2 regions of the Clostridium mucosae genome follow, and region 2 is predicted to be linked to the other one. Evidence: predicted binding sites of a transcription regulator. Region 2 holds the regulator's gene; the other holds the start of a gene.
What was found. Region 2 encodes Rex, which represses fermentation and respiration genes when NADH is low (regulators of the CRP and FNR family bind a similar motif). Its sites were predicted from a motif close to ATTGTTAANNNNTTAACAAT; they were not measured.
Positions count from the first base shown of each region.

Region 1: a site for Rex is predicted at 2,305-2,324, ahead of NSA50_RS11950 (acetyl-CoA C-acetyltransferase). Genes of this name have one in related genera too.

Region 1 is NZ_JANKAF010000010.1:51,982-56,380, forward strand. It holds gene rpiB (ribose 5-phosphate isomerase B) at 1-205, shown strand, start outside; gene upp (uracil phosphoribosyltransferase) at 235-864, shown strand; gene wecB (non-hydrolyzing UDP-N-acetylglucosamine 2-epimerase) at 1,098-2,249, shown strand; gene NSA50_RS11950 (acetyl-CoA C-acetyltransferase) at 2,365-3,546, shown strand; gene NSA50_RS11955 (ATP synthase subunit I) at 4,196-4,399, shown strand, end outside.
Region 2 is NZ_JANKAF010000003.1:136,209-140,607, forward strand. It holds gene NSA50_RS05570 (heavy metal translocating P-type ATPase) at 1-958, shown strand, start outside; gene NSA50_RS05575 (redox-sensing transcriptional repressor Rex) at 1,407-2,048, shown strand; gene NSA50_RS05580 (short-chain-enoyl-CoA hydratase) at 2,303-3,085, shown strand; gene NSA50_RS05585 (acyl-CoA dehydrogenase) at 3,174-4,313, shown strand; gene NSA50_RS05590 (electron transfer flavoprotein subunit beta/FixA family protein) at 4,332-4,399, shown strand, end outside.

The sequences.
Region 1 (4,399 bases), on a different contig from region 2:
AGCATTATGTTCTGATACTTTTAGTGCTCATGCAACAAGAGAACACAATGATGCTAATATATTAACTCTTGGTCAAAGGGTAGTTGGACCAGGTTTAGCATTAGATATAGTAAAAACATTCTTAAATACTGAGTTCCAAGGTGGAAGGCATCAAAATAGAATTGATAAAATAACAGAGATAGAGAAAAAATATTATGAACAATAAAAAATTAAAATGCTGTAGGAGGAATATAAATGAGTAAAGTAACACAAATAGATCACCCATTAATATTACACAAATTAGCTTTCATAAGAAGTAAGGACACTGGTTCAAAGGATTTCAGGGAATTAGTAGAAGAAGTTTCAATGCTTATGGCCTATGAAGTAACTAGAGATTTAAGCACTGAGGAGGTAGAAATAGAAACTCCAATTTGTAAAACAAAATGTAAGATGTTATCAGGTAAGAAAATGGCTATAGTACCTATATTAAGGGCTGGACTTGGTATGGTAGATGGTATGCTTAAGCTTATACCAGCGGCTAAAGTTGGTCATGTAGGATTATATAGAGATGAAGAAACTCTTCAACCAGTAGAATACTTCTGTAAGCTACCTCAAGATATAGCAGAGAGAGACGTAATAGTAGTAGATCCAATGTTAGCTACAGGAGGATCAGCAGCAGATGCTATAACGATGTTAAAGAAAAGAGGCGCTAAAAATTTAAGACTTATGTGCTTAATAAGCTCTCCAGAAGGTATTGAACTTGTTCAAAAAGCTCATCCTGATGTAGACATATATGTTGCTGGAATAGATGAAAAGTTAAATGAACATGGATACATAGTTCCTGGTCTTGGTGATGCAGGAGATAGATTATTTGGAACAAAATAATTTAATAAATAGAGGGTAGCTTATATATAAGCTACCCTCTATTTGCGGAATTATGGATTATCTTATAAAGCATAGTATTATTTGTTTATTTATATTTAAAAGTGTATAATTAGATAAACATTCCACTTATAAAGAATGTAGAATTAATTAGAATAAAGCCCTAAATATTTAGAAATAGTAATTATATAGTAGTGAAAGAATTAATTTTTAATTTTAATTAGGAGGAACCTAAAATGGATAAGAAAAAAATAATAACTATATTTGGTACTAGGCCTGAGGCGATAAAAATGGCTCCTTTAGTGAAAGAGTTAGAGAAAAGAGAAGGAATTGATTCAAAGGTTTGTGTAACAGCTCAACATAGAGAAATGTTAGATCAAGTTTTAGATTATTTTGATATAGAACCAGATTTTGACTTAAATATAATGAAGAATAAGCAAACTCTAACAGGAATAACTAATAGAGTTTTAGAAGGGTTAGAAGAAATATTTTTACAAGAAAAGCCAGATATGATTTTAGTTCATGGTGATACTACTACTACATTTTCAGGAGCTCTTGCAGCTTTTTATCAACAAATAAAAGTTGGGCATGTAGAAGCTGGGCTTAGAACATTTGATAAGTATTTTCCATTTCCAGAAGAAATGAATAGAAAGCTTACAGGAGCTTTAGCTGATTTACATTTTGCTCCTACTAAAAGTTCAAAATCAAACCTTTTAAGAGAAGGGGTGAATGAATCTGATATTTATATAACAGGAAATACAGTTATAGATGCAATGCTTCATACTGTAAAAGAAGACTATATATTTGAAAATGATATATTAAATAAAATAGATTTTGAAAATAAAAAAGTAATAATGATAACTGCACATAGAAGAGAAAATTGGGGAGAAGGAATAGATAATATCTGCGAAGCTCTGAATAAAATAGTAGATGAAAATGAAGATGTTGAACTTATATATCTAGTTCATTTAAATCCAGTAGTAAAAGATGTTGTTTATAGTAAATTAGGAAATAAAAAAAGAGTACATTTATTACCTCCATTAGATACTAAAGAAACGCATAATTTAATGAATAAATGTTTTATGGTAATGACGGATTCTGGTGGACTACAAGAGGAAGCTCCACACCTAGGAAAACCAGTGTTAGTTCTTAGAGATGTAACAGAAAGACCAGAAGCTGTTGAATATGGTACAGTAAAATTAGTCGGAACCGATATAGATAAGATAGTTCTAGAAGCTAATAATTTAATAAATAACAAAGATGCATATACAAAGATGAGTAAAGCAGCAAATCCATATGGTGATGGTCTAGCATCCAAAAGAATTGCAGATATAATAGAAAAACACTTTAATATAAGAACAGTGGAAATAGAAGAGTTTTTAAGATAAATAAAAAGATAAAATTTTGTGGTTGATTAAAAGGAATAAAGTGGTATAATTAAATTGTGTTAATTGTTTAACAAATTCGACAATTCTGATGATTGTATAGAGGGGGATTTGGAATATGAGAGAAGTTGTAATTGCAAGTGCAGTAAGAACTGCTATTGGTTCATTTGGAGGAGCTTTAAAAGATGTGTCAGCAGTAGATCTAGGTTCATTAGTAATAAAAGAAGCAGTAGCTAAAGCAGGTATAAAAGGCGAATTAGTGGAAGAAGTAGTAATGGGAAATGTAATTCAAGCTGGGCTTGGACAAAATGTAGCGAGACAGGCTGCAGTAAAAGCAGGTTTACCAGTAGAAGTTCCAGCTATGACAATAAATAAGGTGTGTGGTTCAGGATTAAGGACAGTTGCCTTAGCTGCTCAAATGATAAAATCTGGAGATGTAGATATAGTTGTTGCTGGTGGAATGGAGAATATGTCTCAGGCGCCTTATTTATTAAAAACATCAAGATGGGGTCAAAGAATGGGTGATGGGAAAATGGTAGATTCCATGATTAATGATGCTCTATGGGATGCTTTCAATAATTATCATATGGGGGTAACAGCTGAAAATATAGCCAAGGAATGGAATTTATCAAGAGAGGAACAAGATAAATTTGCTTTAAATTCTCAGTTAAAAGCTGAAGCTGCTATTAAAGAAGGTAGATTTAAGGATGAGATAGTTCCAGTAGTTATACCTCAAAGAAAAGGTGAGCCAAAAATATTTGATACTGATGAATACCCAAGGTTTGGTGCTACACTTGAAGGAATGGCTAAATTAAAACCTGCATTTGTAAAAGATGGTACTGTAACAGCTGCCAATGCTTCAGGAATAAATGATGGGGCAGCAGCATTTGTAGTAATGAGTGCAGAGAAAGCTGAAGAATTAGGAATAACTCCATTAGCCAAAATAGTTTCTTATGGACAAAGAGGATTAGAGCCATCAATAATGGGATATGGTCCATTCCATGCGACTAAAAAAGCTTTGGAAGTAGCAAATATTAAAATAGAGGATTTAGATTTAATAGAAGCTAATGAAGCATTTGCAGCTCAAAGTTTAGCTGTAGCAAAAGATTTAAACTTTGATATGAGCAAAGTTAATGTGAATGGAGGAGCTATAGCATTAGGTCATCCAGTTGGAGCATCTGGTGCTAGAATACTAGTTACATTACTTCACGAAATGCAAAAGAGAGATGCTAAAAAAGGTTTAGCAACTTTATGTATAGGTGGAGGAATGGGAACAGCACTTATAGTTGAAAGAAAATAATTGAATAAAAATATAAAAACTCTTGATATACCATCAAGAGTTTTTATATTTAAATGAATTATAATAATATTAATAGATAATAATATTATTACGAAGGGAAATATTAAATAAAATGTAGATTTACTAATAAAGAACTCATATAATAATCAATGTAGCCAGAAATAATATTATTAGAAACTTATAAATTAGTTACTTTGAAGAAAAAAATGCAATTTATGAAAATTTATAAAAAAATTTAGAAAAAAATAATATAAAAAACAAAAAAATGAATAATCAAATAAATGTTTATTCATTTTTAAAAATAATAATAGATAGTTTGATATTAAAAAAAGTTATGAAATCTTGAATAAATCATTTAAAAGGAAAAATATGAAAAAATATTAAGTGGAAAATTCGTATGAAAATGATATCATTGACAAAAATCTATTTCAAAGATATTATAAAAATTCTGAAAAATGAATAATATTCCTTTAATATATACGTATGTGCAGAGAATGGAAAAAAAAGTGAAGTTACTTAAGTAAAATGAATATAGATTCATTTAACAATCAAATATAAAGATTAAATGAGTTAAATGAATTAAAATAAGATTTTCATTAATGTTTTCAGAGTACTATAATAACAAGAGTTAGTTAGGGGTGAGGATAAAATGAGTAGAGAAATGAATAGGTTAATATTTAAGTTGGTAAAATATGATTTAATAGCAGGATTCATTTTTGTACTTATAGTATCTCTTCTGATTGATTTAAAAGTGGCACTTATATTTCTTCTAGGGTTAATGATATCATTATTAAATACAATAGCTAGTGGATTAATTTTAGAATATTCTTTAAGTAACAATAAAAAAACATTA
Region 2 (4,399 bases):
AGGTATATTAGTTAAGGGTGGAAATTACTTAGAGGCACTTAAAGATGTTAATACAGTTGTTTTTGATAAAACAGGAACATTAACAAAAGGTGTTTTCAAAGTAACCGAAGTAAATAATATTGATATACCTAAAGAAGAGCTAATAAAGGTTGCAGCTATTTCTGAAAGTTTATCAAATCATCCAATAGCACAATCTATAATTAAGGAATATGGAAAAGAAATAGATTCTAATGAATTAAGTGATTACGAAGAGATATCTGGACATGGAATTAAGGTAACTATTAATAATTCACAAGTATTAATTGGTAACTATAAGCTTATGGAAAAGTTCGAAATAAAATATAATAATATAAATTCAATTGGAACAATAGTCCATGTAGCAATAAATAATGAATATAAAGGTAATATAGTAATTTCAGATGAAATAAAAGAAAGTTCTAAATCAGCAATAGCAGGTTTAAAGAGTATAGGTGTATCTCAAACTGTTATGTTAACAGGAGACAATAAATCCGTAGGAGAAAAGGTAGCATCATTAGTAGGTGTTGATAAAGTGTTTGCTGAATTGTTACCAGGAGATAAGGTTGATAAAGTAGAAGAGTTAATTGAAAATAATTCAACTGAAGGAAAGGTTATATTTGTAGGTGATGGAATAAATGATGCTCCAGTTTTAGCAAGAGCAGATATTGGAGTTGCTATGGGTGGTATTGGATCAGATGCGGCTATAGAGGCAGCAGATGTTGTTTTAATGAAAGATGATCCAGAGGCTCTAGTTACAGCTATTAAAGTTGCAAGAAAAACCAATAAAGTATTATGGCAAAATATATTATTCTCATTAGGAGTAAAAGTTCTTGTATTACTTTTAGGAGCTTTTGGTATTGCTAATATGTGGGAAGCTGTATTTGCAGATGTTGGAGTTACAGTAATAGCAGTAATAAACTCAACAAGATGCTTGAAATAATTTCAAATACTATTTTTATTGACAAATTTCAGCATATTCAATATAATAAACTAGGTTGAGAACATTTCAGGCATAAGGGAAGCATACAAGATCATTATCTTGTTTACAGAGCATATTAATAAGGCTTTGTATAAATTTGAGACTTATGTATAACGGATCTGCTACGTTATACATAAGTCTTAATTTTTTTATGTAATATAACTACACTAAATTTTATATGAAAATAAAATTTGTTAAAAATATATAAGAAATGTATAAATTGGCAATAATAATAGTATGTAAACTTATATGATTGAGAAAAAATTAACTATTTTATATGAATTTTAGCTTGTTAAATAGTTAACCTAAGTTGTTTTAAAATTATGATAAAAGTGGTAAAATAATAATTATAAATAAGAATAATATTGTTTTAATATATAAGATAAGAGAAAGTAGGAGAATATATAGTATGGATAAGAAAAAGAATATTTCAATGGCTGTAATCAAGAGATTACCAAAATATCATAGATATTTACAAGAATTGTTAAGAAACGATGTGGATAGAATCTCTTCAAAAGAACTTGGAGAAAAAATAGGATTTACGGCATCACAAATAAGACAGGATTTAAATTGTTTTGGTGATTTTGGTCAACAAGGATATGGATACAATGTAAAGGACTTATATAATCAAATTAGCATTATATTAGGATTAAATAGAGAATATAAGGGTGTAATCATCGGAGCCGGAAATATAGGTCAGGCAATAGCAAATTACAGTAGATTTTCTCAAATTGGATTAGATATAGAAGCAATATTTGATGCAAATCCAAAACTTATAGGAATGAGAATAAGAGATATAGAAATACAAGATATAGATATACTAAAAGATTATCTTGAAGATAATAACATAGATATAGGTATAATTTGTGTTCCAAGAATTAATGCACAAAAGGTATGCGATACTTTAGTGGAAAATGGAGTAACAGGTATATGGAATTTTGCACCTGTTGATTTAATAGTACCAGAAGATATAACAGTAGAAAATGTTCATTTATCAGAAAGTTTATTGACATTAATATATTTATTACATGATAAAAATGAAAATAAATAACTAAATTGATAATTGGATTAAATTAGAAATAGTTATTGCAAAAGAAAATTTTAAAGTTTATAATAATAATTGAAGCATCTGCTTCAATTATTTTTGCTTATGATTGTTATAAGATTAACAAATTTGTTGTTTTATGATACATATTAACATTAATATAATTTTTAATATGTTTTAAATGCAATTATAAGATACTACATGGGTTATGTCTATTGAAAAAACTTAATATAAGCATGGATAAAAGGGAGGATTCTATAATGGAATTAAAAAATATAATTCTTGAAAAAGAAGAAAATCTAGCGATTGTTACAATTAATAGACCTAAAGCATTAAATGCATTAAACTCAGAAACATTAAAAGATTTAGACGTAGTATTAGAAGACTTAGAAAATGATAGTAATATTTATTGTGTTATATTAACAGGAGCTGGAGAAAAAGCTTTTGTCGCAGGAGCTGATATTTCAGAAATGAAAGATTTATCAGAGGAAGAAGGAAAAGAATTTGGCCTTTTAGGAAACAGAGTTTTCAGAAGATTAGAAAAATTAGACAAGCCTGTAATTGCAGCAGTATCAGGATTTGCTCTTGGTGGTGGTTGTGAATTAGCTATGGCTTGTGATATAAGAATAGCTTCAGAAAAGGCAAGATTTGCTCAACCAGAGGTTGGTCTTGGAATAACACCAGGATTTGGGGGAACTCAAAGGTTAGCTAGACTAGTTGGAGAAGGTAAGGCTAAAGAGCTTATTTATACATGTGCAACTGTAAAAGCAGAAGAAGCACTTAGAATTGGTTTGGTAAATAAAGTTGTAGCTCTTGAAAATTTAATGGAAGAAGCAAAAACTATGGCAAATACCATAATAGCTAATGCTCCAATAGCAGTTAAGTTATGTAAGGATGCTATAAATAGGGGAATGCAAGTTGATATAGATACAGCTGTAGAAATTGAAGCTGAGGATTTTGGGAAATGCTTCTCTACAGAAGATCAAAAAGAAGGAATGGCAGCTTTCATGGAAAAGAGAGCTAAAAATTTTTTGAATAAATAGTCAGAAAAAATAAAATATAACGAATTATCGCAATATTAAAACGGAAGTGTTTAAGTAAAAAGGGTGCAATATCGAGGAGGTATAATAAATGAATTTTCAATTAACTAGAGAACAAGAATTAGTAAGACAAATGGTTAGAGAATTCGCTGTGAATGAAGTAAAACCAATTGCTGCTGAAATTGATGAGACAGAAAGATTTCCAATGGAAAATGTTAAAAAGATGGCTGAACTTGGAATGTTAGGAATTCCATTTGCTAAAGAATATGGCGGAGCTGGTGGAGATACTCTTTCTTATATTTTAGCAGTAGAAGAACTATCAAAAGTTTGTGGAACTACAGGGGTTATAGTATCTGCTCATACTTCTCTTTGTGCTTCTTTAATAGAACAATTTGGAACAAAAGAGCAAAAAGAAAAATATCTAGTAGATCTTGCAAGTGGCAAAAAGCTAGGAGCTTTTGGATTAACAGAACCAGGAGCAGGTACAGATGCAGCAGGACAACAAACTGTAGCCGTGTTAGATGGAGATAATTATATATTAAATGGATCAAAGATATTTATAACAAATGGTGGAGTAGCTGATACATTTATAATTTTTGCTATGACTGATAGAAGTAAAGGAACAAGAGGAATTTCAGCATTTATAGTTGAAAAAAGTTTTGAAGGCTTCTCAATTGGTAAAAAGGAAGATAAGCTTGGAATTAGAGGATCTTCAACAACAGAATTAGTTATGAGTAATTGTGTAGTACCAAAGGAAAACTTAATTGGACAAGAAGGTAAGGGCTTTGGTATAGCTATGAAAACTCTTGATGGTGGAAGAATTGGTATAGCAGCTCAAGCTTTAGGAATTGCAGAAGGTGCATATGATGAAGCAGTTGCTTATATGAAAGAAAGAAAGCAATTTGGAAAACCATTATCAGCATTCCAAGGACTTCAATGGATGATAGCAGAAATGGATACTAAAATTGAAGCTGCAAGACATTTAGTTTATAAAGCTGCTTGGTTAAAAGATAATAGACTTCCATATTCAGTAGATGCAGCAAGAGCTAAGCTTTATGCAGCAGAAGTTGCTATGGATGTAACAACTAAGGCAGTTCAAATATTTGGTGGATATGGATACACTAAAGAATACCCAGTTGAAAGAATGATGAGAGATGCAAAGATAACTGAAATATATGAAGGAACTTCAGAAGTTCAAAAGATGGTTATTTCAGGAAATGCTTTAAGATAATAGGGGGAGGATTTATAAATGAATATAGTAGTTTGTTTAAAACAAGTTCCAGATACAACAGCTGTTAAAATTGATCCAAAGACAGG